One region of the Rahnella contaminans genome, then DNA from elsewhere that is predicted to be linked to it. Evidence: predicted binding sites of a transcription regulator. Region 1 holds the regulator's gene; each other region holds the start of a gene.
The links. The regulator PhoB, encoded in region 1, activates phosphate uptake and scavenging genes when phosphate is short. The targets are predictions, from matches to a motif close to CTGTCATAAAACTGNCNNAT.
Positions count from the first base shown of each region.

Region 2: a site for PhoB is predicted at 5,699-5,718, ahead of phoA (alkaline phosphatase). Genes of this name have one in related genera too.
Region 3: a site for PhoB is predicted at 1,098-1,117, ahead of glpT (glycerol-3-phosphate transporter). Genes of this name have one in related genera too.
Region 4: a site for PhoB is predicted at 1,593-1,612, ahead of pitA (inorganic phosphate transporter PitA). Genes of this name have one in related genera too.

Region 1 covers NZ_JAADJS010000002.1:644,743-652,485, reverse strand. The annotation lists gene proY (proline-specific permease ProY) at 33-1,457, opposite strand; gene brnQ (branched-chain amino acid transport system II carrier protein) at 1,620-2,939, opposite strand; gene GW579_RS12110 (cobalamin-independent methionine synthase II family protein) at 3,386-4,489, opposite strand; gene phoR (phosphate regulon sensor histidine kinase PhoR) at 4,746-6,065, opposite strand; gene phoB (phosphate response regulator transcription factor PhoB) at 6,089-6,778, opposite strand; gene sbcD (exonuclease subunit SbcD) at 7,006-7,743, shown strand, end outside.
Region 2 covers NZ_JAADJS010000001.1:1,101,868-1,109,610, forward strand. The annotation lists gene putP (sodium/proline symporter PutP) at 1-431, opposite strand, end outside; gene putA (trifunctional transcriptional regulator/proline dehydrogenase/L-glutamate gamma-semialdehyde dehydrogenase) at 958-4,932, shown strand; gene GW579_RS04850 (hypothetical protein) at 5,301-5,660, opposite strand; gene phoA (alkaline phosphatase) at 5,789-7,213, shown strand; gene tcyN (L-cystine ABC transporter ATP-binding protein TcyN) at 7,457-7,743, opposite strand, start outside.
Region 3 covers NZ_JAADJS010000007.1:61,756-69,498, forward strand. The annotation lists gene GW579_RS22060 (7-cyano-7-deazaguanine/7-aminomethyl-7-deazaguanine transporter) at 1-318, shown strand, start outside; gene GW579_RS22065 (DcrB family lipoprotein) at 443-1,009, shown strand; gene glpT (glycerol-3-phosphate transporter) at 1,248-2,600, shown strand; gene yigL (sugar/pyridoxal phosphate phosphatase YigL) at 2,677-3,486, opposite strand; gene pldB (lysophospholipase L2) at 3,535-4,527, opposite strand; gene rhtB (homoserine/homoserine lactone efflux protein) at 4,649-5,269, shown strand; gene rhtC (threonine export protein RhtC) at 5,334-5,951, opposite strand; gene recQ (ATP-dependent DNA helicase RecQ) at 5,989-7,743, opposite strand, start outside.
Region 4 covers NZ_JAADJS010000004.1:233,647-241,389, reverse strand. The annotation lists gene GW579_RS18350 (serine hydrolase domain-containing protein) at 1-149, opposite strand, end outside; gene GW579_RS18345 (aminoacetone oxidase family FAD-binding enzyme) at 154-1,362, opposite strand; gene pitA (inorganic phosphate transporter PitA) at 1,684-3,189, shown strand; gene uspB (universal stress protein UspB) at 3,299-3,634, opposite strand; gene uspA (universal stress protein UspA) at 3,972-4,412, shown strand; gene rsmJ (16S rRNA (guanine(1516)-N(2))-methyltransferase RsmJ) at 4,475-5,221, opposite strand; gene prlC (oligopeptidase A) at 5,231-7,294, opposite strand; gene GW579_RS18315 (6-phospho-beta-glucosidase) at 7,633-7,743, shown strand, end outside.

The sequences.
Region 1 (7,743 bases):
GGGCGTTTCTTTACCGGAAGGTAAGTGCTTGCTTACGCTTTGTTGCTGAGCGCCAGTGCTGCTTTCTTACGGTCGTTACGCAATTTGAAGCGGTAACCGACCAGCAGCGCCACAACCCAAACCAGACCGACATACAGCGACACGCGGGTATCCGGGAAGTAACCAATCAGCCCGATAATAAACACCAGGAAAATGATCCCGAAGACCGAGGTATAAACGCCGCCGCGTAGCGGGAATTCCAGCTCTTTAATCTGCTGTTTGCTGAGCTTGCGACGGAAACCGATCTGGGAGAACAGGATCATAATCCACACCCAAACGGTCGCGAATGTCGCCAGAGACGCAATCACCAGGAATACGCTGGACGGCATGATGTAGTTCAGATAAACCGCCACCAGCAGCGCCGCCATCATCACCAGAACTGTGACCCACGGCGTGCCAAGACGCGAAACTTTGCTGAACATTTTAGGCGCCTGCCCCTGCTCTGCCATACCGTGCAGCATACGGCCCACGCCGAACACGTCACTGTTAATCGCAGAAAGAGACGCGGTGATCACCACGAAGTTCAGAATGGTTGCCGCCGCCGCAATCCCCATGTGCTGGAACGTCAGCACGAACGGGCTGCCCTGCGTCCCCACCTGATTCCATGGGAAAATCGACATAATCACAAACAGCGTACCCACGTAGAACACCAGAATACGCAGTGGAACGGAGTTGATGGCTTTCGGAATAGATTTCTTCGGGTCTTCCGCTTCACCGGCGGTAATACCGATGATCTCGATACCGCCATAGGCAAACATCACCAGTTGCAACGACAGGATCGTGCCCATGATGCCCTGGCTGAAGAAGCCGCCGTTCGTCCACAGATTGTGGATACCGGTCGCCTGCCCACCGTTGCCAATGCCCCAGAAGATAATACCGAAACCGGCAATGATCATGATGATGATGGTGAAAACTTTGAAGAAGGAGAACCAGAACTCCAGTTCACCGAACACCTTCACGCTCACCAGATTGATAGCGCCGATAATCAGCACCACACTCAGCACCCAGGTCCATTGTGGTACATCCGGGAACCACACGCCCATGTAAATACCGAACGCCGTAACATCGGCAATCGCGACAATCAGAATCTCAAAACAATACGTCCAGCCGGTGATGTAGCCGGCCATCGGCCCGAGATAATCCTGCGCGTAACGGGAGAACGACCCGCTCTGCGGATTATTAACGGACATCTCACCCAATGCACGCATGATGATAAATGCGATGATCCCGCCGACCAGATAGGCAAGCAGCACGCTTGGTCCGGCCATTTTGATGGCATCGGCAGATCCGTAAAATAAACCGGTACCGATGGCTGATCCCAGTGCCATAAAGCGAATATGGCGCGTTGTCAGGCCACGTTTTAGCTTCGTGCCTGGCGCTTCTTTTTGCTCTGTTGGTTGTTCAGCTTCTTGCTGCATGTGCATTAACCCGTATGTTTTTTAAATATCAAAAGTGCGTATTTTAAGAAATTAACTTTTTTACCTGCCAATGAAAAAGCCACGGAAGATTCTCCGTGGCCCGATTGGCGAAACATTCAGCAGACTAATTATATTTTATGCCGTTGAACATTCACCAAATGATCATTGGTGCGCAGTGACGCTACGCGGACCGCTGATTTTGTCATAAATACCGGCCAGCACCAGCATTAATAATGACGGCGGTAACCAGGCCAGACCTTGCGCCGCCAGCGGCAGGTTCGCAGTCCAGGCTGGCATCAGATCTGCAAAAGCAGAAGCTTTGATGCCGTCAACAATACCGAAGACCAGGCTGACAACCATCACAGGTGCGACGATACGCGTAGTGCTGTTCCACCAGCGCAGGGTAAAGCTCAGTACAACCAGCGCAATACACGGCGGATAAATCGCAGTCAGAACCGGTACGGAAATCTGAATCAGATGGCTCAGGCCCAGGTTGGACACCAGCATTGAGAACAGACCCAGAATGAAGACCAGCGTTTTATATGACAACGGCAGATACTGAGCGAAGAACTCAGCACAGGCGCAGGTCAGACCAACCGCGGTGACCATACAGGCGATGAAAATCAGCGCACCGAGGAAGAAACTACCCACGCTGCCAAAAGTATGTGCCACGTAAGCATGCAGGATCACCGCGCCGTTTGTTGCATTTGGCACCAGCGAGGCACTGTTTTCGCCCAGTTTGAACAGACTCAGATAGACCAGCATCAGGCCCAGACCGGCAATCAGCCCTGCCAGAACCGTATAACGGGTCAGCAGTTTGGCATCGGTCACGCCACGCGAACGTGCGGCGTTAACGATAACAATCCCGAAGACCAGCGCGCCCAGCGTATCCATCGTCAGATAGCCGTTAACAAAACCGCTGGAGAACGGCACCGTCTGGTAAGCGTCAACCGCAGGCATGGACTGACCGGCAGGCCATAGCAGTGCAGCGATACCCAGCGCGCCCAGCGCCACCATTTTCAGCGGTGCAAGGAAATGCCCGACGGTATCGAGCAGACGGCCCGGATACAGGGAGATACCAATCACCAGAGCGAAATAAATCACGCTGTAAATCAGCAGAGGCAGCGGGCCGTCACCGGTCATCGGTGCGATACCGACTTCAAAGGAAACCGTCGCCGTACGCGGTGTGGCAAACAGCGGGCCCACAGCCAGATAACAGACAGTCGCCAGAAGAATACCGGCACCACGACCAATAGGCGTACTCAGGGCGTCAACACCGCCACCGACGCGCGCAAGCGCAATCACAGTCATCACAGGAAGCCCTACCGCCGTGATCATAAACCCGGCAGCTGCCCACCAGACTTCATGACCGGCCTGCAAGCCTACCATCGGCGGGAAAATGATGTTTCCTGCCCCGACGAATAAGGCGAAGGTCATGAAACCCAGCGCCAGAATATCTTTATTTGTTAAACGAGTACTCATGATTGGTGTCGTGTTGCCTGTTCAAATGAATAAAGTGTCCGATGCTGTCGTCGTGCTACTCCGTCAGAAGGATGAATGGCGTTGTCATAGCCAGAGAACACCAATGTGAGGATCGGAGTGAGCTAAAAACGCCTGATGATATGCAGATGATTACGTTGTTATGCAGGGAGTATCGAGCGACAGCGGGGCTTAAGGTAAACGTTTATAGCGTAGAAAGGCAAGCCGTGATCGAAAAAGCAGAGTGTTCAACCAGATTAATACGACAAAGCAGTAACAATCACTAAATACCTTCCAAAACACGCAATATGATATGTATGATTTTTGAACGAACAAAGCACAAGATATGCTCCGATAAGATTAAAAATGCGTGAAATCACCATTCACAGGTCATTTCACGCACAATATCCAGCATTTTTACGAGGGCAAAATTTAGCCGCTTTCCGGATTTACCAGACGCGGGCGGCGATATCCACCACCAGTTTAAGTTTTTCCCACTGCTGCGCTTCGGTCAGGCTATTGCCTTCTTCCGTAGACGCGAAGCCACACTGCGGGCTCAGGCAAATCTGGTTAATGTCCAGATATTCAGCCGCCTCTGCGATCCGTGCTTCCACGGTTTTCGCCAGCTCAAGTTCACCGGATTTGGTGGTAATCAGCCCCAGAACCGCCTGCTGATGACCTTTTTTGATGAAACGCAGTGGCTCAAAACCGCCTGAACGTTCATTGTCATATTCCAGGAAGAAGGCGTCGATATTCACACCGCCAAACAGAATCTCTGCCACCGGCTCATAGCCACCTTCAGAAATCCAGGTTGAACGGAAGTTACCGCGGCAAACATGCAGGCCAATCACCAGATCGTCAGGTTTACCGGCGATGGCTTTGTTGAGCACGTCAGCGTAAGTACGTGCTAACTCTTCCGGAGAGTCACCCCGTTCGCGGATTTGTTTCTTCTGATCTTCAGAACACAGATACGCCCAGACGGTATCGTCGAGTTGCAGATAACGACAGCCGGCATCGTAAAAGGCTTTGATCGCGTCCCGGTAAACCTGTGCCAGATCGTCAAAATAGTCTTTCAGATCAGGATAAACGTCTTTGCTGATAGCATTTCGGCCACCGCGAAAATGCATCACGCTCGGGCTGGGAATAGTCATTTTCGGCACAGCCGTTCCGCTGATACTTTTCAGGAAACGGAAATCTTCCAGCATCGGGTGCGAACCAAAACCGAGTTTGCTCACCACTTTGATACTGCGCGCTTTCGTCTGTACGCCGTTGAACTGGATCCCCTGAACCGCATCATAACCTTCCACCCCTTCCAGGCCTTCGAAGAAGTCAAAGTGCCACCACGCACGGCGGAACTCGCCATCCGTCACCACCTGCAGACCGGCTTCACGCTGCAAATCCACCACACGGCGGATTTCAGTGTCTTCCACCGCGCGCAGCTGTACTGCATTAATTTCACCGGCCTGAAACTGTTTGCGGGCTTCTTTGATCGCGGCCGGACGCAGGAAACTGCCAACGACGTCAGCGCGGAACGGAGGGGTAGTACGTTGCATGAAAACTCCTTATGGCATCACGCCCCTGGCGGAATGCGAATGATTTACAAAGTAAATAATTACGTTGCGTTACCTGTAGACATCTGGATGTCTAAACGGCTTTAAGGCCATACTGTCATGCAGCCTGTTCACTCACAACAGAGGAATTTTCATGGGACGTGAAATAAATTCATGATCATCAGGCAGAATCGCGCCATAAACAGAAATGAAAAAGCCTGCTATCGGCTGATAACAGACTTTACGTAAATTGCTGAAATTAAGGTTTTACGGTGACCGGGGAGTCTGAACCCTGAGGAACAATCAATTTTGGTGCCAGCGTGAACATAAACCGCGTGCCGACACCGACTTCGCTGAGAACTTCGAGTTTCGAATTATGGTGGCTGAGCGCATGTTTTACGATGGCGAGCCCCAGTCCGCTGCCGCCGGTCTGGCGTGAGCGCGCCTTATCCACACGGTAAAAACGTTCGGTCAGACGCGGTAAGTGCTGCGGCGCAATGCCCGGCCCGTTGTCACTTATCTGAAACTGCGCGCCATGTTGAATTTGCTGCCAGCTGACTTCAATCCGCGTGCCCGGCGGGGTGTGATTCACGGCGTTATACACCAGATTCGACACCGCACTGCGCAGCTGATCTTCATTGCCAAAGACTTTCAGCTTTTCGTTTACGCGAAACACCACTTCATGTTTCCCGCCGCTTAACGTCTGCACTTCCCGCTCAAGCATGCTGAGCATCACCGGAATATCGACCTTCTCGTGCATATCGATATTGGCGGATGCTTCGATTTTCGACAGGGTCAGAAGCTGCTTCACCAGCCCGTCCATGCGCCTCGTCTGCTCCTGCATCGTATCCAGCGCTTTGGTGCGGAACGGCTCTTCCAGCTTGGCGTCTTCCATCATTTCCAGATACCCCTGCAACACAGTGAGCGGCGTGCGAAGTTCATGGCTGACGTTGGCAAAGAAGTTACGTCGCGCGCCTTCGAGCTGACGCATCTGCGTGACGTCACGCGCCACCATCAGAAGCTGCCCCTCGGAATACGGCATCACGCGAAACTCGACGTAATGTTCATTATTGAGTTGCAGATTCAGGGCACGGCTGAAGTCACGGGTCTGGATCCAGGTGCGGAATTCCGGATAACGCAGCAGGTTAAAAATATGCTGGCCGTTATCTTCCGGCCAGCGGAAACCGAGCAGATCCTGCGCCAGTCCGTTACACCAGAAGATATTGCCTTCTTCCGTCGCCAGAACCACCGCATCCGGCAGCGATTCGGCACCGCTGCGGAAACGTTTGATCAACTGACCTAATTCACGACGACGTCGCCGGTTGCGCATCTGCATCTGGTTCAGCCCGTAAAACAGCGGTTCCCAGCTCCAGCGCCCGTTCGGCGGGGTGATGCTGCGGTCAAGCCACAGCCAGTGAGAGAGTTTAAGCTGATTGTAATAATTCCAGCCCAGCGCCGCGACCAGCGACGCAAAGAGGAGCCAGCCGAAATGGCCGACGAAAATTCCGAGGATCAGGGCTGGCAGACAAAAGAGAAAAAATTCGCCGGCCAGACGTTTCCATGACAAACGTTCTAACACACAGGTTCTCCGCTGTGGGGGACTCAATAACGCGTTGAGAAACGATATCCGGTACCACGAACAGTCTGGATCATTCTGTCATGTCCACTGGTTTCCAGCGCTTTACGCAAACGACGAATATGCACGTCTACCGTGCGATCTTCCACATAAACGTTAGTGCCCCACACGTTATTGAGCAACTGTTCTCTGCTGTAAACGCGTTCGGAATGGGTCATAAAGAAGTGTAACAACTTAAATTCGGTCGGCCCCATATCGAGCGCCTGCTCGTTGGCCATCACCCGGTGAGACGACGGATCCAGACTGAGCCCCAGCATGTCGATCACTTCTTCGACCGCCATTGGCGAAATCCGGCGCATCACCGCTTTAATACGGGCAACCAGTTCTTTTGGTGAAAACGGTTTAGTGATGTAATCATCGGCACCGACTTCCAGGCCGCGCACCCGATCTTCTTCTTCACCGCGAGCGGTCAGCATCATCACCGGAATTTCGCGGGTCAGTGCTTCACGTTTAAGGTGCTTAATAAACTGAATACCGGAACCGCCGGGTAGCATCCAGTCGAGCAGGATCAGTTCTGGGTAAGGTTCCACTAACTGGCCAATCGCTGAATCAAAATCTTCAGCTTCTACTGCCTGATATCCATTCTGTTCCAGTACAAAACACACCATTTCACGGATTGGAGCTTCGTCTTCAACCACCAATATACGTCTAGCCATCGTAGGTCCTGCCAATAGGTTAGCGATCTTTTATTTGATTGCGGGCGCCATTATGCGTCAGTTTTGTGACAGATTTATGAATGAAAATGATGGTTCATTTAAGGCAAATATGACAGATAAATTCCCGCCATCCTGCTGAAATTGGTCTGATTTATCGGGGACAGGTTCCCCCGCCGACGTTTATACTTTGCACCATTGTCGTCATACAGGGTTCACACGGGAGTCTCATGCGCCTGATCCACACCTCCGACTGGCACCTCGGCCAGTACTTTTTTACCAAAAGCCGCGCCGCTGAACATCAGGCATTTTTGCGCTGGCTGACCGGTCAGGTGCAGCAGCATCAGGTGGACGCCGTCATTGTCGCCGGGGACATCTTTGATACCGGTTCGCCGCCCAGTTACGCCCGCGAGTTGTACAACCGCTTCGTGGTGGAATTACAACAAACCGGCTGTCAGCTGGTGGTGCTGGCCGGGAATCACGATTCCGTCGCCACGCTCAATGAATCCCGCGAACTGCTTTCGTGCCTGAATACGCGGGTGATCGCCACCGTAGGCGAAAATCTGGAGGAACAGGTTTTAGTGCTGAACACGCGTGAAGGCCAGCCCGGCGCGGTGTTGTGTGCCATTCCGTTTTTGCGTCCGCGCGATTTACTCGCCAGCCAGGCCGGACAGTCCGGCAGCGACAAACAGCTCGCGTTGCAGGAAGCCATTGCGGCGCATTATGACGCGCTGTATCAGGCCGCACTGGCGAAGCGTCAGAAACTTGGTGTGCCGTTGCCCATTATCGCTACCGGCCATCTGACCACCGTCGGCGTCAGCACGTCTGACTCCGTGCGCGACATCTATATAGGCACGCTCGACGCCTTCCCGGCCCAGGCATTTCCGCCGGTAGATTACGTGGCGCTCGGGCATATTCACCGCGCCCAGTGCGTCGCAAAAACCGAACATATCCGTTACAGCGGCTCG
Region 2 (7,743 bases), on a different contig from region 1:
CCGGAAGCACAGTAAATGGTGAAGAACACCAGGATCACGACAGCCGAGATAATACGCAGCAATTTGCTGGAATCTTCGAAGCGGTGCGTGAAGTAATCCGGCAGCGTCAGCGCATTATTGTTGGCCTCGGTGTGAACGCGTAAGCGCCCCGCCACCAGCTTCCAGTTCAGATACGCGCCAATCGTGAGGCCGATGGCAATCCAGCTTTCGGAAATACCGGAAAGAAAAATCGCGCCCGGTAAACCCATTAATAACCAGCCGCTCATGTCAGAAGCACCGGCGGAAAGTGCCGTCACCACGCTGCCTAAGCTGCGGCCACCCAGAATATAATCATCAAAGTTTTTGGTCCGTAAATACGCGATGAGCCCTATCAAAATCATCCCGAAAATATAAACACAAAACGTCACCAGCATCGGTGTGTTCATTGTCATGTCCTTCTCCACTTTCTTATTTTTTGCGATACGTGTTTGCAATGCAGGCCGGCATCTGTCTGTCCTGACACACCTTTTTCAAAAGGCGGCCAAAATCATGCCGGGGCGAGATGATGGCTGAAACCCGCGAAGGATGCAGCATGACTCTCCATTTTTTTTCTTTTTCAGCGTACTTAATGTGGTTTTTATTCAAATTAACTGTCGGTCGCGATACTGGTTGAGTGATCGCTACATTTCAAATGTTTTAACATTTTGGATACGTAAAATTTACGACGCATCACATTTATGATGAGAGCGGGTTGCACGTTACATTTCCCTCAGTTGCACCTTTAACTTTGAGGTTATTAAGGCGGTTACCGCGAATAACCTGTCTTTCCTACGTTGATTCAATGTTAAAAATGCCAAATAAATCACATCAGGCATACTTCGTGCATTAACAGGGTTGCACAAGGTTGCAACATAGAAGATATTGCTTGCCATAAAGATAATGAATTCACCTGAACCTTTTCATAGGGAGTGGTTGCGTATGGGTATGACGACGATGGGCGTGAAGCTGGACGAAGGCACACGCGACAGGCTAAAAATTGCGGCTCAGCAGATTGACCGCACGCCGCACTGGCTGATCAAACAGGCGATTTTTTCCTATCTGGAACGTCTGGAAAATGGCGATTCGCTGCCGGAGATCCCGGCGCTCAATGGCGCAGCGCCTGGCGACGCGGAAGATCCCGCCGGTCAACCGGTGCAGGAAATGCATCAGCCGTTCCTTGATTTTGCCGAGCAGATTTTGCCGCAGTCGGTCAGTCGTTCAGCCATTACCGCCGCCTATCGCCGCCCGGAGCCGGAAGCCGTTTCCATGCTGCTCGAACAGGCCCGTCTGCCTGCTCCGCTCAACGACGCTGCCCTGAAACTGGCCGCCGAGATCGCCACCAAACTGCGTAACCAGAAAAGTGCAAACGGCCGCGCCGGTATGGTGCAAAGCCTGTTGCAGGAATTCTCCCTGTCCTCGCAGGAAGGCGTGGCACTGATGTGTCTGGCCGAAGCATTGTTGCGTATTCCCGATAAGCCAACGCGCGATGCGTTAATCCGCGACAAAATCAGCAACGGCAACTGGCATTCACATCTGGGCCGCAGCCCGTCGCTGTTCGTCAATGCCGCGACCTGGGGTTTGCTGTTTACCGGCAAACTGGTGGCGACACACAATGAAGCCAGCCTGTCGAAATCCCTGAACCGTATTATCGGCAAAAGTGGCGAACCGTTGATCCGCAAAGGCGTGGACATGGCGATGCGCCTGATGGGCGAACAGTTCGTGACCGGCGAAACCATCGCGGAAGCGCTGGCTAACGCGCGTAAACATGAAGAAAAAGGTTTCCGTTACTCCTACGACATGCTGGGTGAAGCGGCGCTGACCGAAAAAGACGCGCAGGCGTATTTGCAGTCATATCAGCAGGCGATTAACGCGATTGGTAAAGCCTCAAACGGTCGTGGCATTTATGAAGGGCCGGGCATTTCAATCAAACTTTCCGCCCTGCATCCGCGCTATAGCCGTGCGCAGTACGAACGCGTGATGGAAGAGCTTTATCCGCGCCTGCTCTCGCTGACGCTGCTGGCGCGCAGTTATGACATCGGCATCAATATTGACGCCGAAGAAGCCGACCGTCTGGAAATCTCCCTCGATTTGCTGGAAAAACTCTGCTTTGAGCCGGAACTGGCGGGCTGGAACGGCATCGGCTTCGTTATTCAGGCTTACCAAAAACGCTGCCCGATGGTCATCGATTACCTGACCAATCTGGCGCAGCGCAGCCGTCGCCGCCTGATGATCCGTTTGGTTAAAGGCGCGTACTGGGACAGCGAGATTAAGCGCGCCCAGATGGACGGGCTGGAAGATTATCCGGTTTACACCCGCAAGGTTTACACCGACGTTTCCTATCTGGCCTGTGCCCGCAAACTGCTGGCGGTGCCCAACCTCATTTATCCGCAGTTTGCGACACACAACGCGCACACCGTGGCGGCAATTTATCAGCTGGCCGGTAACAACTACTATCCCGGTCAGTACGAATTCCAGTGCCTGCACGGCATGGGCGAACCGCTGTACGAGCAGGTTGTCGGCAAAATCAGCGAGGGCAAACTGAACCGCCCTTGCCGCATTTATGCCCCGGTCGGCACGCATGAAACGCTGCTGGCGTATCTGGTGCGTCGTCTGCTGGAGAACGGTGCGAACACCTCCTTCGTTAACCGTATCGCTGACGCCACCTTGCCGATTGACGAACTGGTTGCCGATCCGGTTCTGGCCGTCGAAGCGCTGGCCGCCAGCGAAGGTCAGGTCGGTTTACCGCATCCGCGTATCGCGTTGCCGCGCAATTTGTACGGCGACAAACGCGTGAACTCTGCGGGGCTGGATATGTCGAGCGAACACCGTCTGGCGTCGCTTTCCAGCGCCCTGCTGCAAAGCGCCAGCCATCCGGTGAAAGCCCAGGCGATGATTGATGCACAGACCGATGAGGGCGAATTCCTGCCAGTCATTAACCCGGCTGAAAACGGCGATATCGTCGGCTACGTGCGTGAAGCCACGCAGGACGAAATCAGCCGTGCGCTGGATGCGTCCACCGCCGCCGGTGCTATCTGGTTTGCGACGCCTCCCGAAGAGCGCGCCGCAATCTTGCAACGCGCCGCAGAATTGATGGAAGCGCAGTTGCAAAGCTTGCTTGGCGTACTGGTGCGTGAAGCCGGAAAGACTTTTAATAACGCTATCGCCGAAGTACGTGAAGCGGTGGATTTCCTGCACTATTACGCAGGCCAGATCCGTGAAGACTTTGCCAATGACTCGCACCGTCCGCTCGGGCCGGTTGTGTGTATCAGCCCGTGGAACTTCCCGCTGGCGATCTTCACCGGGCAGATTGCCGCCGCCCTCGCCGCAGGCAACAGCGTGCTGGCAAAACCGGCTGAGCAAACGCCGCTGATTGCCGCGCTGGCCGTGGGCATTTTGCATGAAGCCGGTGTTCCGACGGGTGTGCTGCAACTGTTGCCGGGCCAGGGGGAAACAGTGGGCTCGCAACTGGTGAACGACGAACGCGTCCGCGGCGTGCTGTTTACCGGTTCCACCGACGTGGCAGGAATTTTGCAACGCAACATCGCCGGTCGTCTGGATCCGCAGGGGCGTCCGACGCCGCTTATCGCCGAAACCGGCGGCCTGAACGCGATGATTGTGGACTCCTCCGCACTCACCGAACAGGTGGTGACCGATGTCGTGGCGTCAGCTTTCGACAGCGCTGGTCAGCGCTGTTCCGCCCTGCGCGTGCTGTGTATTCAGGACGACGTCGCCGACCATACGCTGCAAATGCTGCGCGGCGCGATGGCCGAGTGCCGCATGGGCAACCCTGAACGGTTGTGTACCGATATCGGGCCGGTGATCGACGCCGAAGCCAAAGCCGGTATCGAGAAACACATCGATGCCATGCGCGCCAAAGGCCGCACGGTGTATCAGGCCACGCAGGAATTTGCCGCCGATCAGCAGGAATGGACGCGCGGAACCTTCATCAAACCGACGCTTATCGAGCTGGAAAGCTTCGATGAAATGAAGAAAGAAATCTTCGGCCCGGTACTCCATGTGGTGCGTTATGCCCGTCAGGATCTGGATAAGCTGATCGGTCAGATTAATGCCGCCGGTTACGGCCTGACGCTGGGGATCCATACCCGCATCGACGAAACCATCCACCGCGTGACGCAGCAGGCGCACGTCGGCAACATGTACGTGAACCGCAACATGGTCGGCGCTGTCGTGGGTGTGCAGCCGTTTGGCGGTGAAGGCTTATCCGGAACCGGCCCGAAAGCCGGTGGTCCGCTGTACCTGTACCGCCTGCTGAGCAGCCGCCCGCAGGACGCCGTGCAGCAAACGTTATTGCGTCAGGATCGCGAACTGCCGCTGGACACGTCTGTACGCGAAGCGTTACTGGCACCGCACCGCGCGTTGCAACAATGGGCGACGGAGCAGAAACATCGCGAAGACCTGATTGCCGTGTGCGAGCGCTTCGCACAAACCAGTCAGGGCGGCACTTTGCGTACCCTGCCGGGGCCAACCGGGGAACGTAACACTTACGCATTATTGCCGCGTGAGCGCGTTCTGGCGTTGTCAGACAATCAGGATGATGCGCTGACCCAGCTCGCCGCCGTCACCGCGACCGGTTGCCGTATTCTCTGGCCGGATGCGCCGTTACAGCGCGAACTGTTCAGCCAGTTACCGGAAGCGGTACAGGAACGTGTCGATTTCGCCAAAGACTGGCAGAACGAGGCACCGGTATTTGACGCGGTGATTTATCACGGCGACGCCGATCAGCTCCGCGAACTTTGTCAGCTTATCGCCAAGCGCCCTGGCGCGATTATTTCAGTACAAGGGTTTGCGCGCGGCGAAGATAACATCCTGCTGGAGCGTCTGTTGCATGAGCGTTCACTGAGTGTGAATACCGCGGCAGCGGGCGGGAATGCGAGTCTGATGACAATCGGGTGATAGATTGCAGAAGCCGCTGCAATTGGGCGGCTTTTCACTTGCAGTGAGGCACCAGGACTCTGACCGGGGAAGTTTCGGTTTTTCAATAACTGTGTTCACTTAACCTGCTGCGTCGAAACCGACCAAAGAGGCCCAGGACGGGGCCTCTTTGGAATCTCCGCGTCTTTCTAACAGCGCTATCGCTCGCTGGCTATGTTTCAGGGGCCAGCGCTATTGCCGCGAAAACTTGCCGCTACGCGGTACCCTCACTCGGTTTCGAGCCACAGGTCTCGAAACACTTCGCTCGGCAAGCTTTCCGAAAGCGGCTGGAGGCTTTTTTAAAAGATAAACCATTCTGCTTTTGAATTTAGATAAGCCACTGGCCGCTTTCAAAACGACGTCGAATGAACGGTGAGAAACAGCGAGAGTCTTTTTCCGAGCAGGTTCGAACCTGAAGTGAGAGTACCGCGCAGCGGCGGCGTTTGCGGCACTAACCGGAGTTGCTGAAACATGGCCAGCGAGCGTAGCGCGTGTTGAAAAAGCGTGGGGAAATCCAAAAGGGGAAAAGCACTTTCCCCTTTTGGTCGGTTTCGGCGCCTGCCTCTGAGTGATAGCTGTTCTTGAAAAACCGAAACTTCCCGGTCATAGTCCCAGCCCCTCACTGCAAGTAAAAAAACCAAAACTTTCCTGGTCCTGTAACCGAAAGCCGCCATGTGCGCGGCTTCTGCACAAGGAAACACCTCGATCATATTCGAACTGCCTATCAGCAGACTGAATTATCATTAAAACGTCATAACTCTGACTTAACCTACCGGTAACAAAATACAACAATCTGTGTTTTTTTATTTCTGACGGTTTATCAAAAGGAGTTTTGACCATGCAACAACCTCTCTCCCTGCTTGCCCGCGCACTCTCTGCCGCCCTGCTGGTTTCCACATCCGCCAGCGCTTTCGCCGCGGAGCCGGACGCCCTGACAGACCGCGCAGCAAAAGGCGTGCTGACTGAACCGGGTGGCGCTCGTCGTCTGAGCGGTGACCAGACGGCAGCGCTGAAAGCTTCGCTTTCGGATAAAACGGTGAAGAACGTAATCCTGCTGATTGGCGACGGAATGGGCGATTCTGAAATCACTTCCGCACGAAATTATGCAGAAGGCGCAGGCGGTTATTTCAAAGGCATCGATGCCCTGCCGCTGACCGGTCAGTACACGCATTATTCTCTGGATAAAAAGACACAGAAACCAAGCTATGTGACGGATTCCGCCGCCTCAGCCACCGCCTGGACGACCGGCGTAAAAAGCTATAACGGCGCGATCGGGGTGGACGTAAACGGTAAAGATCACCAGACCATTCTCGAGATCGCCAAAGCCGCAGGCAAAGCGACCGGCAACGTCTCGACGGCAGAATTGCAGGACGCCACGCCAGCCGCCCAAATCGCGCATGTCACGTCCCGTAAATGCTATGGCCCGGAAGAAACGGCCGAAAAATGCGCCAGCAACGCGCTGGAAAATGGCGGACGCGGTTCCATCACTGAACAGCTGTTGCAGGCACGCGCCGACGTCACGCTGGGCGGCGGCAAAAAATCCTTCAGTCAGTTGGCGAAAGCCGGCGAATTCAGCGGTAAATCCCTGAAAGACCAGGCGCTGGCGCAGGGTTATGTGTGGGTAGAAAACGCCGACCAGTTGAACGCTATCACACAGGCCGACCAGAAAAAACCGCTGCTGGGCTTATTCGCCGACGGCAACATGCCGGTACGCTGGCAGGGTCCGAAAGCCACGTATCACGGCAATATCGATAAACCTGCCGTCACCTGCGAAGCCAATCCGCAGCGCACCTCAGAGATCCCGACGCTGGCCGCGATGACCGAAAAAGCGATCGACCTGCTGAAAACCAATCAGAACGGCTTCTTCCTGCAAGTCGAAGGTGCGTCGATTGATAAGCAAGATCACGCTGCCAACCCTTGCGGTCAGTTTGGTGAGACGGTAGATCTGGATGAAGCGGTGCAGAAAGCCCTCGAATTTGCCCGTCAGGATGGCAATACGCTGGTGATTGTGACCGCCGATCACGCGCATTCCAGCCAGATTATTGAAGCCGACGCCAAAGCCCCCGGCCTCACGCAAACGCTGACCACCAAAGATGGCGCGCCGATGACCATCAGTTACGGGAATTCCGAGGATGACTCGCAGGGTCACACCGGGACTCAGTTGCGGATCGCCGCGTTCGGGCCACACGCCGCGAACGTCGTCGGGCTGACCGACCAGACGGATTTGTTCTATACCATGCGGGAAGCAATGAATATTAAATAAGCAGGAGGCCGCTGCTTTGGCGGCTCAAAGCCATTGTTTTGGATTGCCATCCAACGTGGCATCTGGTTTTAACTGGATCGCGAAAGTTTCGGTTTTTCAATTGCAATGATCGCTCAGCGGCTACCGCCGAAACCGAAATTTACTCGGTCAGCTGTCAGCCCTCACTGCAAGTGAGAAACCTAAATCTTCCCGATCCAGTGACTGAAAGCCGCCTTGTGCAGCGGCTTGTGCACAAAACTGAATCTAGTGCGCCAGAAACTTCTCAAGGAACTGCTTCGTCCTCGCATGCTGCGGGTTCGAGAATAGCGCCTTCGCAGGCCCCTGCTCTACGATCTTCCCCTGATCCATAAAGATCGCTCTGTCCGCAACATCGCGCGCAAAGCTCATCTCGTGGGTCACGATGACCATGGTGCGGTGCTCGAGCGCCAGCGCGCGGATGGTGTTGAGCACTTCGCCGACCAGTTCCGGGTCGAGGGCAGAGGTCGGTTCGTCGAACAGGATCACTTCCGGGCTCATCGCCAGCGCGCGGG
Region 3 (7,743 bases), on a different contig from region 1:
TACGTGCTGGGACAAATCCTCGACGTTCACGTGTTTAACCGCCTGCGCCAGAACCGCCGCTGGTGGATTGCGCCGGTCGCCTCGATGTTCCTCGGCAATATCAGTGATACGTTGTCCTTCTTCTTCATCGCGTTCTACAAAAGTACCGATGCCTTTATGGCGGCGCACTGGGTAGAAATCGCGCTGGTGGATTACAGCTTCAAAGTGCTGATCTGCCTGGTGTTCTTCCTGCCGATGTACGGCATGCTGCTGAATATGCTGCTTAAGCGTTTATCCGCACAGGGACATAACCCGCATTCGGCTATCCGCGCACACTGAACAGGGCTCTGGTAAAACACAAATCGCGCCATAATCTGACTTGCATTTGTGGCCTGAATAGGTTGCCATAACGACTGTTAAGTCAACATGTAAGCCTGATAGACAGGCCACTTAAGGAAGCCCGATGCGTAATATCGCGAAAATGATGGGAATGGCAGTACTGATCGCCGGTCTGGCTGCGTGTGACGGTAAAACCACCGATGCACCTGCCGCAGATAAAGGTGCGCCAGCGGCCGCAGCGACGGCAGCGACCACGCCGGTCAGCCTGCTGGAAGGTAAAGTCACTTTCTCCCTGCCGCAGGGAATGAGCGACCAGAGCGGTAAGCTGGGCACTCAGGCAAACAATATGCACGTCTACGCAGACAGCACCGGCCAGAAAGCGGTGATTGTGATCCTGGGTGATAACACCACCGAGTCACTGGACGTTCTGGCGGGTCGTTTACAGGATCAGCAAAAAGCGCGTGATACCAATCTGCAAGTCGTCACCAATAAATCCATTCAGGTGAACGGCCAGACGTTGCAGCAGTACGACAGCGTCATCACCTCTGCCGGTCAGAAAGCGTATTCCTCTATCGTGCTGGGCAAAGTCGACAGCCATTTGCTGACCATGCAAATCACGCTACCAGCAGATAATCAGCAACAGGCACAGACCGATGCCGAAGCGATTATTAATACGTTGAAAATTCAGTAAATTCAGATGTTGTGAAAATATCAGGCGGAGCTCAGGCTCCGCCTTTTTTGTCTTATGCTGTTACTCGTACTCACAAAATCTGCCTCAGCTGTAATATAAATGTAACAATTCCGTCATAAATCACAGTTCGTTTGTGCGCGAATAGCTAAAATGATGTTCGTTTTGGAACACACTGGCTCCGCCATTTCGTTCGTGACTCACGATGAGTCCGACCTGATTTATGCCATCGGAGGCATTTATGCTCAGTATCTTTAAACCCGCGCCCCACAAAGCTCCTGTTGATGAGGCTCACGTCGATCCGCTTTACCGCCGTCTCCGCTGGCAAATCTTCATGGGGATTTTCTTCGGTTATGCGGCCTACTATCTGGTGCGCAAAAACTTCGCCCTGGCCATGCCTTATCTGATTGATCAGGGCTTTTCCCGGGGTGATTTAGGCTTTGCGCTGTCCGGGATTTCTATTGCCTACGGCATCTCAAAATTTATTATGGGGTCTGTCTCTGACCGCTCGAATCCGCGCGTTTTCCTGCCTGCTGGTCTGATTCTGGCCGCGGCGGTGATGTTGTTTATGGGCTTCGTGCCATGGGCTACGTCGAGCATCGCCATTATGTTTGTACTGCTGTTCCTGTGCGGATGGTTTCAGGGAATGGGCTGGCCGCCGTGCGGTCGCACCATGGTCCACTGGTGGTCGCAGAAAGAACGCGGCGGTGTGGTGTCTGTATGGAACTGTGCGCATAACGTCGGCGGTGGTATTCCCCCGCTGCTGTTCCTGCTGGGTATGGCGTGGTTTAACGACTGGCACGCGGCGCTTTATATGCCTGCTTTCGGCGCTATTCTGCTGGCGGTATTCGCCTTCATGACCATGCGCGATACGCCACAATCTTGTGGTCTGCCGCCGATTGAAGAATACAAAAACGATTATCCGCCGGACTATGTAAAAGAGTCTTCCGAGCAGGAACTGACGGCGAAACAGATTTTCATGCAGTACATTTTGCCGAACAAATTGCTGTGGTACATCGCCCTGGCTAACGTGTTTGTCTATCTGCTGCGCTACGGCATTCTGGACTGGTCACCGACTTACCTGAAAGAAGTGAAGCATTTTGCGCTGGATAAATCCTCGTGGGCGTATTTCCTCTATGAATATGCCGGTATACCGGGCACGCTGCTTTGCGGCTGGATGTCGGACAAAGTGTTTAAAGGCAACCGCGGCGCTACCGGCGTGTTCTTTATGGTGCTGGTGACGATCGCCACCGTGATTTACTGGCTCAATCCGGTCGGTAATCCGGGTATCGATATGGCTTGTATGATCACCATCGGCTTCCTGATTTATGGCCCGGTCATGCTGATTGGTTTACATGCGCTGGAACTGGCACCGAAGAAAGCGGCGGGGACGGCGGCAGGCTTTACCGGTCTGTTTGGTTATCTCGGCGGTTCAGTCGCCGCAAGTGCGATTGTCGGTTATACCGTGGACTACTTTGGCTGGGACGGCGGTTTTATCGTGATGATAGCCGGTTGCGTGCTGGCCGTTGTGCTGCTGTTGCTGACCATGCTGAGTGAAAGTAAACACAAAGCACAGCTGGCCGGACGCGTCTGATTTAACAGGGTAATAAGATTAGCAAAGCAGGGCAAACGCCCTGCTTTCGTTTTTATGACGCTGGATTTACAGCAGCTCAGCTTTCTTGTGCAAGATACATCTTGCGCAGGTAATGCGGCACGGCGTCGTCGGCGTTGGAGCCGATAATTTCCGCATCCGGCAGGGCAGCTTTCAGACGTGGCAATGAGCCACTCATCAGGCACCCTTTACCAGCCATCGACAGCATTTCGAGGTCATTCAGACCGTCACCAAAGGCGATGCAATCTTTCAGCGAATAGCCCATCAGCTTAGAAACATATTCCAGCGCGTGGCCTTTCGATACGCCACCCGCCATCACTTCCAGACATACCGGCAATGAGAAGCTGACGTTGACACGGTCGCCCCAGCGCGCGTTGATGGCTTCTTCCAGCGGCAACAGTTTTTCGTGATCTTCACAGGTGAAATACACTTTGCAGATGCCGTCGGTTTCCAGCAAACCCGGTTCATACAGTTTGTATTTGAAGACGGATTCACGGAAGAAATCATCCTGATCGGCGCGGTCCCGGTTCATATACCAGTCATCGTTGCGATAAACGTTGGTCAGAATATCCGGGTTGTTATGCATGATGCCGAACAGATCTCTGGCAATGTCTTCATCCAGATTGTGCGAGAAAATCAGATCGCCGTCAGTGTTATGCACACGCGCACCGTTGGAGGTGATCATGTACGCACTGATTTCCAGATTATCGCGCATCTGCGCCACGTCGATATGGTGACGCCCGGTAGCGAACACGAAATGCACGTCGCGCTGAGTCAGCAGTTTCAGCGTCTCTTTGGCGAACGGGCTCAGGGTATGATCAGGTGATAGCAGCGTGCCATCTAAATCGGAAGCAACAACATGGTACATAGCGTTAGGTTCTAACCTCTGATGGAGTTGTGCGCGGCGAACCGCGGATTAAAGCTGTCGCGCAAAAAAGCGCATGATAGCGTCCAGCGCCTGTGCCCTCAGGTCGTCCCGTTCAAACAGGATCTCATGGCGCGCGCCTTCAATGACCAGCGGTTTTTCCCCTTCACAAGGATGTCCCGCAACGGCCATGGCCTGACAAAAAGCAAGATGGGACCGGTTATCCACTACGCGGTCTTCGCTCGCCTGCAATAACAGAACCGGCGTGGTGATTTTTTCGGCTTCTTTCAGGATATGCATCCCCGCCTCAATGCCTTCACGCACCCAGTGATAGGTCGGTCCGCCGACCTGCAACTCCGGATAATCAGCATAAAAGCGCAGATTGCGGCGATAACGTGCGCGGCTGTGCGTCAGCTGGTTGACCACAAACGGCAGCGGCCGCCAGTGTCCGGTACCCAGCGCATAGCCATCACGTCGAACCGGACGATTCTCCGCCCAGTTGAGAATACGGCGCGACACCCAGCCGGGCATCGGCAGATAGATACCGGTCATCGGCGCGAGTAACGCCGCGGCATCGAAATTCTGCGGATTTTTCGCCAGATACAGCGCCAGAATCGCACCGCCCATGGAGTGTGCCAGCGCGAACTTTTTCGCGTACTGACGCGTCGCAATCTCCAGCTGATAAAAGCGGTCAAAATCTTCGACATAATCATCAAAGTGTTTCACGTGACCGCAATGCGGATCGTCAAGTATCCGCCCGGAACGCCCCTGACCGCGGTGATCGACAATCATGACATCGTAGCCGCAATGGAATAAATCGTAGGCTACTTCAGGATATTTTACGTAGCTTTCGATACGCCCCGGTGACACCACGATGACTTTATCGTGCTCAGGCGAACAAAAGCGGACGTAGCGGATCGGCACATCATCAACGCCGCTAAACTCACCCTCTTCGCGCGTTCGCCAGAAATCCAGCAAAGGCCCGGTCGCAAAGGCTGCAAACTCCTTCTCGCGTGTTAACCACTTCGCATAATTCACAGGCATTCAATGATCCAACGTCGTCAGACAGGCAGGAGGAAAGTGTTATTTGTGAGCTATAGCGCAATTATAGACAATGGCGTATTGTGCCATAAAACAACCTAAAACGTACTCAGGGAGTCCCGCAATGACACTGGACTGGTGGTTAACCTACCTGCTCACCACTTCTATTTTAAGTTTATCACCCGGTTCCGGTGCGATTAATACCATGAGCACGGGCATCAGCCACGGCTATCGTGGTGCCGTAGCCTCGATTGCCGGATTACAACTCGGTCTGGCCATTCACATCGTGCTGGTCGGTATCGGACTCGGGGCGCTGATTTCATCCTCGCTGATGGCCTTTGAAATTCTCAAATGGCTGGGCGCGGCGTACCTGATCTGGCTGGGTATTTGCCAGTGGCGTTCTGCCGGTGCGATTGACCTGAACGCACTCGCCAGCAGTATGCCGCGCCGCCGTTTGTTCAAACGCGCCATTCTGGTGAATCTGACCAATCCAAAAAGCATTGTGTTCCTGGCCGCATTATTCCCGCAGTTTATCATTCCGCACCAGCCGCAGGCTGCACAATACGTGGTATTGGGCGTCACCACCGTGGTCGTCGATATCATTGTGATGATCGGTTACGCGACGCTGGCGACCCGAATCGCTAACTGGGTAAAAGCGCCAAAACAAATGCAGTTGCTGAACCGCATCTTTGGCTCGCTGTTTATGCTGGTGGGCGTGTTGCTGGCGAGTGCGCGAAAAGTGTAATTCGCTGAAATGCAAAAAAGGGTCCGGCAAATCACCGGACCCTTTTTTATGCAGAACGTTTTAATCAGCGATTTACGATCAGCGCAATACCGAAGCCAGCGAAAACCACACCTGCCACGCCGTCGATCCATTTCGCTAAACGCTGATATCCACGGCGCATTTTCGGCAGCGCAAACACCATCGCCACTAAAGAGAACCACGCCAGCGTTTCCACCACAATCAGCAGGAATATGCCCAGCCGCTCGCCGCCGCTGACGCTGTCACCGACGAACATGGAAAACACGCTGCCGAAGTAAATCACGGCTTTCGGGTTCGAGAGGTTGGTCAGCAGGCCGCGCATAAAAGTCCGGCCACGCGCGGGCAGAACCACCGGCGTTTCATCGCCATTCTGCTTTTTAGCCCGTGCGGATTTCAGCAACTGCCAGCCCATCCAGCACAGATACAGGCCACCACCGACGGTGATGATCTGATGCAGCCAGGCCATTTTTTGCAGAATTAAGTGTAAACCCATCAGCGCAACCGCCGCCCAGACCAGCACGCCCAGCGTAATGCCAATCACGCCCATCATGGCTTCTTTACGTGACCGGCTGGCGGCAGTTTGTGAAACAAAGAAGAAGTCCGGTCCCGGACTCATCAGCGCGATCAGATGAACCATCGCAACCGTCAGGAATAACATCAGCATGATCAACTCTCAGTGTTATGTGTAGGAAACAGAATTCTTATTCGTCACCGTTATCGATATGGTCACGGATCATATTCATAAATGGCCGACCAAATTTCTCCAGCTTACGCTGACCGACGCCGGTGATATCCAGCAAATCACCAGGACTGACAGGCAGATGTTCGGCCATTTCCAGCAGCGTTGTGTCGTTAAACACTACGTATGGCGGCACATTATTGTCGTCCGCCAGCGACTTACGCAGTTTACGCAATTTGGCAAACAGCTTACGGTCGTAATTCCCGCCATAAGTTTTCTGGCTGGCACTGCTTTTAATTTTGAGCGTCTGAATACGCGGCACCGCCAGTTGCAACGGAATTTCGCCGCGCAATACCGGACGGGCAGATTCGGTCAGTTGTAGCGCCGAATGCATGGCGATGTTCTGAGTAATCAGCCCGAGATGGATCAGCTGGCGTACCACGCTGGTCCAGTGCTCATTGCTGTGCTCTTTACCGATGCCGTAGACGGTCAGTTTTTCGTGGCCGTATTCGCGGATACGTTGGTTGTTCGAGCCGCGCAGTACTTCGACCACGTAACCCAAACCAAAGCGTTGCCCGACGCGCGCCACCACCGACAGCGCTTTTTGCGCGTCCAGCAGGCCATCGTAGCGTTTTGGCGGATCCAGGCACACGTCGCAGTTGCCGCAGGCATTTTGTTTGCCTTCACCAAAATAGTTAAGCAGCACCAGACGGCGGCAGGTTTGCGCTTCGGCAAATGCGTTCATCGCATTCAGTTTGTGGCGTTCCACATCCTGTTGCGCACCGGCCGGTTTTTCTTCCAGACAGCGGCGCAGCCAGGCCATATCCGCCGGATCGTACAACAGCACCGCCTCGGCGGGCAGACCATCACGTCCGGCACGGCCCGTTTCCTGATAATAAGACTCAATGGTGCGGGGAATATCGAAGTGCACCACAAAACGGACGTTAGGCTTGTTGATGCCCATCCCGAATGCGACGGTCGCGACCACAATTTGCAGGTCGTCGCGCTGAAACCCTTCCTGCACGCGGGCGCGGGTTTCGTTATCCAGTCCGGCGTGATACGCGCCAACACTTAGCCCGCGGCTTTGCAATCGCGCGGCGGTGTCTTCAACTTTGGCACGGCTGTTACAGTAAATAATGCCGCTTTTGCCGCGCTGATCCTGCACAAAGCGGATCAGCTGATCGAGCGGTTTAAATTTTTCCACCAGCGTGTAACGGATATTCGGACGGTCAAAACTGCTGACCTGAATCAGCGGATCGTTCAGCTCAAGCAGACGAACAATGTCGTTACGGGTGGCTTCATCGGCGGTCGCGGTCAGCGCGATCACCGGTAATTGCGGGTAACGCAGTTTCAGCTGGCCGAGCGCGCGATATTCCGGACGGAAATCGTGGCCCCATTGAGAAATACAGTGGGCTTCATCGACGGCGAGCATCGCCGGATTCCACTGTTGCAGCTGTTCGAGGAAATCGCCCATCATCAGACGTTCCGGCGCGATATACAGCATTTTGATGCGCCCCGCGCGGCAACCAGCCATCACTTCCAGCTGTTGCTCACGGGTTTGTGTCGAGTTCAGGCAACCGGCTTCAACACCTGCCGCCATCAGCTGATCGACCTGATCTTTCATCAGGGAAATGAGCGGCGAAACGACCAGCGTCAGGCCGTCCATCACCAGTGCGGGGATTTGATAGCACAGCGATTTACCGCCGCCTGTGGGCATCACTACCAGACAATCACGGCCAGAAATGGCGGTGTTGATGATAGTTTGCTGGCCTGGTCT
Region 4 (7,743 bases), on a different contig from region 1:
ACGCCATTAACCATCTCATCGAGATCGCCCGAACAGGCCAGCGCCCGCACGGCATCGGTATGCTCTTTCACCTGCATGTCAGATAACGTTCCGCAGGATGTCAGAAACAGGGGGGACAAAATGAAGAAACGGTGAAATCCCCCTGTCATGTGGCTATTTCGCGCCCTTCGGTCGGGAAATCAGGTCCTGCGCGCACGCCCAGGCGGAGCTCCACGCCCACTGGAAATTGTATCCGCCCAGCCAGCCGGTCACATCCACGACTTCGCCGATAAAATACAGACCCGGCACTTTTGCCGCGGCCATGGTTTTGGAGGAAAGTTCGCGCGTATCGACGCCGCCTAGCGTGACTTCCGCCGTGCGGTAACCTTCGGTGCCGTTCGGCTGAACCTGCCAGTTTTGCAATTGCTCAACCAGTTCGGCCTGTTGCGGCACGTTCAGCTGTTTCAGCGTGACGTCCGGCAGTTGCCCGAGCGTTTGCAGACATTCCACCAGACGTTTAGGCAGTTGCATCGCCAGCGTATTTTTCAGGCTCTGGTTCGGGTGTTCCTGCCGCTGTGCATTGAGAAACGCCGCCAGATCGATATCAGGCAGTAAGTTAACGCTCACAAACTCGCCAGGCTGCCAGAAGCTGGAAAGTTGCAGAACCGCCGGGCCGGACATCCCGCGATGCGTAAACAGAATGCTTTCGCGGAACACCGTGCCATCCTGCGCGGTCAGCACAGCGGGCACGGAGACGCCGGAAAGCGTCTGCAAATGGTCGAGCAGCGGCTTGTGCAGCGTAAACGGCACCAGACCGGCGCGGGTCGGTAACACTTTCAGGCCAAACTGTTCGGCCAGACGATAACCGAAAGGCGACGCGCCCAGCCCCGGCATGGAAAGTCCGCCGCTGGCAACCACAAGTGAGTGAGTACTTACAGTTGAGCCATTCACTTTGATAATAAAGCCATCTTCGGTTTTCTGAACGTCTGAAATCTCGCTGCGCAGACGCACATCGACATTCCCCCGTTCACATTCTTTATCCAGCAACGCCACAATTTGTGTCGCTGAATCATCGCAAAAAAGCTGGCCGAGCGTTTTCTCGTGCCAGGCGATGTTGTAGCGGTTGACCAGATCGATGAAATCCCACTGGGTGTAACGCGCCAGCGCGGATTTACAGAAATGCGGGTTTTCTGAAAGATAGGCAGCCGGTTCGGCATACAGATTGGTGAAGTTGCAGCGACCGCCGCCCGACATCAGAATTTTTCGTCCGGTTTTTTTGCCATTATCCAGCAGCAGAACCCGGCAGCCACCCTGTCCGGCCTGCGCTGCACAGAACATGCCTGCCGCACCCGCACCAATGACTACCACATCAACCTGTTCCACTTTTGGCCTCTCTTACCGGAAATTTCAGCTACGTTTTAGACAGGGCTTCCCCCTGTGCAAATGGGCTTTAGCCGCATTGCGACGCGGATTGTAAGGGACAGACGCCCCTGAAACCAGCCAGAGAGGTGGTTTTCTGAACGTCGTAAGTAAATGTTTCAGCACCTAAACGAGGAATAAGATTTTGATATATAAAAAATAAATTGAAACAAAGCCAAATATTGAACTGTTTTTAGTCAAAAAAATGTCATATTTTCCTTTTCCCGTCCCCCTGTTCTCGCAGATAATGCGCGGCGTTCATGACCACTAACTGGCGTAACAATTATGCTGCATCTATTTGCCGGGTTGGATATTCATACCGGTTCGTTATTGATTCTCGCGTTACTGTTTGTTCTGTTCTATGAAGCCATTAACGGTTTCCATGATACGGCCAACGCAGTAGCAACCGTCATATACACCCGGGCAATGCGTTCGCAATTAGCGGTCGTGATGGCAGGGGTATTTAACTTCTTTGGCGTCCTGCTCGGTGGTTTGAGCGTGGCCTATGCCATCGTCCATTTACTTCCAACCGATTTGTTGCTGAATGTAGGTTCCGCGCATGGCCTTGCCATGGTGTTCTCTATGTTACTGGCGGCGATCATCTGGAACCTCGGCACCTGGTATTTTGGTCTGCCGGCGTCCAGCTCCCATACCCTCATTGGCGCTATTATCGGCGTGGGTTTGACTAACGCGCTGATGACCCACACGTCAGTGGTTGATGCGTTAAACATCCCGAAAATGATTGGCATTTTCGCCTCACTGATCGTCTCACCGCTGGTCGGGATGATTATGGCGGGAACCATGATTTTCCTGCTGCGTCGCTACTGGAGCGGGAATAAAAAACACGCCCGTATCCACCTGACGCCGGCAGAACGTGAAAAGAAAGACGGCAAGAAGAAGCCGCCATTCTGGACCCGTATTGGCCTTATTCTGTCCGCAATCGGCGTGAGTTTCTCTCACGGAGCGAACGATGGTCAGAAAGGTATCGGCCTGATCATGCTGGTGTTGATTGGCGTGGCTCCGGCAGGTTTCGTGGTGAACATGAGCGCGACCGGTTACGACATTGCCCGTACCCGCGACGCCGTGACGCACCTCGGCCAGTATTATTCGCAGCATGTTGATGCGGTGCCACACGTTGTGGCGCAGACGCCTCTGGTGCCTGCACCGGACGTCAATATCGCACCAGCCGATGAGACAAAAGTGTTCCATTGCGACAGCAGCCACGCACTTGATGCGATTGGCCGTGCGCAGACACTGCTGACTAATCTTCAGTCTTACAGCGATCTGGCACCGGAAGAACGCAGCCACATGCGCCGCCTGCTAATGTGTGTTTCTGATACTGCCGATAAAGTCGCTAAACTGCCGGAAACTTCCGCGGCGGATAAACGCTTCCTCGGCGAGCTGAAAACCGACATTCTGCAAACTGTCGAATATGCCCCGATTTGGATCATCATCGCGGTCGCGCTGGCGCTGGCGCTGGGTACCATGATTGGCTGGAAGCGCGTTGCGACCACCATCGGTGAGAAGATTGGTAAGAAAGGCATGACCTACGCTCAGGGCCTGTCTGCGCAGATGACGGCAGCGGTGTCTATCGGTGTGGCCAGTTACACCGGTATGCCGGTTTCCACCACGCACGTGTTGTCCTCTGCGGTTGCAGGCACCATGATTGTGGATGGCGGCGGTGTTCAGTCTAAAACCGTGAAAAACATCGCTATGGCGTGGATTTTAACCCTACCCGTGTCGATTGTTCTTTCCGGCGTGTTGTACTGGATTGCGCTGAAGCTTATCTGATAAACCTGCGTGCTCAGGCACGGATGTAAAAAAGGCGGCCTTGTTCTCAGAACCGGTCGCCTTTTTTTATTCCCTTTTTCACACTTTCCTCGCAACGATTTTAGACGTGTCAGTACCAGATCAACATGGCCATCATACTGATAAGAATCAGTCCAACCAGACATGTCGTCAGGACAAACTGGCCGCGTACTCTTTCACACCGGCGGATAAACTCAGGGTCGTGATGTTCAACATAGCGCTGAGCATAAATATAGCGAACCAGTCTTATCTGCTTGCCGGGCTGGCCGTGGGAAGTAAAGAATCCCCCGCCGTCCACGTACTGATACAGCAACGGATCACAGCCCCGCAGCACCACCAGCAACGCGCGCAAAGACGAGTAATAACGCAGCATATTCACCACACACACAAAACATAAAGCCCAAAACAGCGCAACGGGACTGATCATGATTCCCCCTCAAGGCGAACTGACACCGCGCAATGCCGCTCAAAATCTGCCGCACACCCGACGTTTCGCCCTGCCTTTCCGCGATTTCACACCCCCGGGCAACGTTCGCCCGCCCTCTTTTCTTATCACAGAAGAATGCTAAAGCAGGAGAAGCCTGCATTATTGAGTGTAGGAAACGAATCTGTAAGTGTTCATATTATTTGTATCTATAGATTGTCAGATTAGGAAATGGGATCTGTATGCTTGATTTGTCTCACCATTTTGGCGCTATACTGACGTCATGACATTCGCATGATGCTGATATAGCTTTTAACTGACTTATGGAAGGAGTTTTCTTATGGCTTACAAACACATATTGATTGCTGTTGACCTCTCACCTGAGAGCAAAGTTTTAGTCGAGAAAGCGGTTTCCATGGCGCGTCCGTATAACGCCAAGGTGTCCCTGATCCACGTTGATGTGAACTATTCAGACCTCTACACCGGCCTGATTGACGTGAACCTGGGCGACATGCAGAAACGTATTTCCGAAGAAACGCACCACGCGCTGAACGAGCTTTCGCAAAACGCCGGTTACCCGATTTCAGAAACCCTGAGCGGCAGCGGTGATTTAGCCCAGGTGCTGGTCGATGCCATCAACAAATACGGCGTGGATTTAGTGCTGTGCGGCCACCACCAGGATTTCTGGAGCAAGCTGATGTCCTCTGCACGCCAGCTGATCAACACCGTCCATATCGACATGCTGATCGTGCCATTGCGTGACGAGGAAGAAGAAGCGTAAGACGCGACGTCTGCGCGTTGATGAGAAAGAGGTGCCAGTGGCACCTCTTTTTTTATGGGAATTTACAGCGGCGTATAAATATCAAACCGGTGGCTTTTCGTGACAACCGCAGCCTGCGCAGCGATGTCCGCCATCGGTGGCGCATAGTCAGGGCGTTTCACTACAATCCTTTTGGTCGCTAACCTGCGCGCAGGTTCCAGCAGGCCATCGGCATCTTCGTCCGGGCCAACCAGCCCCTGAAACACGCGCATCTCTTTCTTCACCAGTGCACTTTTTTGTTTGTGCGGATACATCGGATCGAGATACACCACTTCAGGCTTTGGCGAAAGCTCAGAGAGCGCGGTCAGGCTTGAAGCATGCAGCAACGTCATGCGTTCACGCAGCCACGGGCCGATTTCCGCATCACGGTAGCCACGCGCCAGCCCGTCGTCGAGCAAAGCCGCCACCACCGGATTGCGTTCCAGCATCCGCACTTTGCAGCCCAGAGAGGCCAGCACAAACGCATCGCGGCCCAGACCGGCGGTGGCATCGACGACATCCGGCAGATAACTGCCTTTGATGCCGACCGCTTTTGCCACCGCCTCACCGCGTCCGCCGCCAAATTTACGACGATGCGCCATCGTGCCGCCGGCGAAATCGACAAAAATGGCACCGAGTTTTGGCTCGTCGCGTTTGCGTAATTCCAGACGCTCAGGCGTCAGCACCAGCGCCATCACGGCATCCGGGTCGGACGTCAGATTCCAGCGCTGCGCCAGAACAGATAAGGCGCCTTCATCGGCGCCTTCTTCACAGAGTAAACACACACTCACAGGCAGAAATTATCCTTTGATACCGTAATGGCGCAGCATAGCATCCAGTTGCGGCTCACGCCCGCGGAAGCGTTTGAACAACTCCATCGGCTCTTCGGAACCGCCGCGCGACAGAATATTATCCAGGAACGACTGCCCGGTTTCGCGGTTAAAAATCCCTTCTTCTTCGAAGCGGGAATAGGCATCAGCAGACAGCACTTCCGCCCACAGATAGCTGTAGTAACCCGCCGCATAACCGCCTGCAAAGATATGGCTGAAGGCGTGCGGGAAGCGTCCCCAGCTTGGTGACGGCACAACCGCAACCTGCTTCTTGATTTCTGCCAGGGTTTGCAGGATTTGCGCGCCTTTTGCCGGGTCATATTCCGCGTGCATGCGGAAATCGAACAGACCGAATTCCAGCTGACGCAGAATAAACAGCGCCGCCTGATAGTTTTTCGCGGCCAGCATTTTATCCAGCATCTCTTTCGGCAGCGGTTCGCCGGTTTCGAAATGCCCGGAGATGAACGCCAGCGCGTCCGGCTCCCAGCACCAGTTTTCCATAAACTGGCTTGGCAGTTCGACGGCGTCCCACGGCACACCGGCAATTCCGGCAACGCCTGGCGTGTCGATGCGGGTCAGCATATGATGCAAACCGTGGCCGAATTCGTGGAACAGCGTGGTAACTTCGTTGTGCGTAAACAGCGCCGGTTTATTGCCGACCGGGCCGTTGAAGTTACAGGTCAGATACGCGACCGGCTTTTGCAGTTTGCCGTCGGCTTTACGCATACTGCCGACGTAATCGTTCATCCAGGCTCCGCCACGCTTGTGTTCGCGGGCATACAGGTCGAGATAGAAACTGCCGCGCAAATCGCCGGATTCATCGAACAAATCGAAGAAGCGCACGTCTTTGTGCCAGGTTTCCACGTCTTTGCGTTCTTTGGCGGTGATGCCGTAAATGCGTTTCACCACTTCGAACAGCCCTTCCAGCGCGCGTTGTTCAGGGAAATACGGACGCAGTTGCTCGTCATTGATGGAGAACAGATGCTGTTTCTGTTTTTCGCCGTAGAACGGCAAATCCCAGGCTTCCATTTCGTCCACGCCAAAATGTTCTTTCGCAAAAGCACGAAGCTGCGCCAGTTCACGTTCGCCTTGCGGGCGGGCACGCGTCGCCAGACCGCTCAGGAAATCAATCACCTGTTTCGGGCTTTCGGCCATTTTGGTGGCCAGCGACATATCCGCGAAGGAATCAAAACCTAACAGCTGAGCCAGCTCGTGACGCAGCGACAAAATCTCTGCCATCACTTCGCTGTTGTCCCATTTACCGGCATTCGGGCCCTGATCGGACGCACGGGTGCCGAACGCGCGGTACATTTCTTCACGCAGCGCACGGTTTTCGCCATAGGTAATCACCGGCAGATAGCTCGGGATATCCAGCGTCAGCAGCCAGCCTTCCTGTTCTTTCGATTCGGCCAGCGCTTTCGCCGCCGCCAGTGCGCTTTCCGGCAGGCCTTTCAGTTCGGCCTCATCGGTAATCAGCTTGCTCCAGCCCATCGTGGCATCGAGCACGTTGTTGCTGTACGTCGAACCCAGCTCAGACAGACGCGCCGAAATTTCGCCGTAGCGTTTCTGTTTTTCGACCGGCAAACCAATGCCGGATAACTCGAAATCACGCAGCGCGTTATCAATCGCTTTTTTCTGCGCAACGGACAGCGTAGTGAAATGCTCGCTGTCTTTTAAATCGCGATAAGCCTGATACAAACCGGCGTGCTGCCCGGTCCAGGTGCTGAATTCAGATAAAATTGGCAGACATTGCTCGTACGCTTCACGCAGTTCCGGGCTGTTTTTGACTGCGTTCAGATGCCCGACCGGCGACCAGATACGGCTCAGACGGTCGTCGCTTTCCGCCAGCGGCTGGCACAGATTTTCCCAGGTATAAGGCGCGCCCTGAGCGACCACGCGTTCAATCGTCTGGCGGCTTTCTTCGATCGCAGATTGCATCGCAGGGACGATATGTTCGGGTTTGATCGCAGAGAAAGGCGGCAGGGAGAACGGTGTTAAGAGCGGATTATTCGACGCATTTTGCTGTTCAGTCATAGGGCCAGTCCTTCGTTAATTCGGGTGGGTTTGATGCGCCTGAGGCGCACCACGCCGTGAATTCGGGTCGTCTTAAAGATGACGTAACTTCTAACATGCGGTCAAGTTGCGGCGAAATCAATGGGCCGGGCAAATTCGTCGGCTCAGAAGAAGTTATTAACCGCATCAATAACTCACATCTCAAACATCACTCTCAATTTGGATCCGCCTCGCATTTTTCATCATGAGTTCTGCCCGTCAGATAAACCTTATTTACAGCAGGGTTAATCATGTTATTTTTCATCTGGCATATGCCAGTTAAGCTCTCTCGAAAAATCACATCATGGACAGAAACGAAAATGAAAAAACTCAAGATTGTCACGCTGGGCGGCGGATCGAGTTACACGCCGGAACTGATTGAAGGTTTTATCCGCCGGTACGATGAATTACCGGTCACCGATTACTATCTG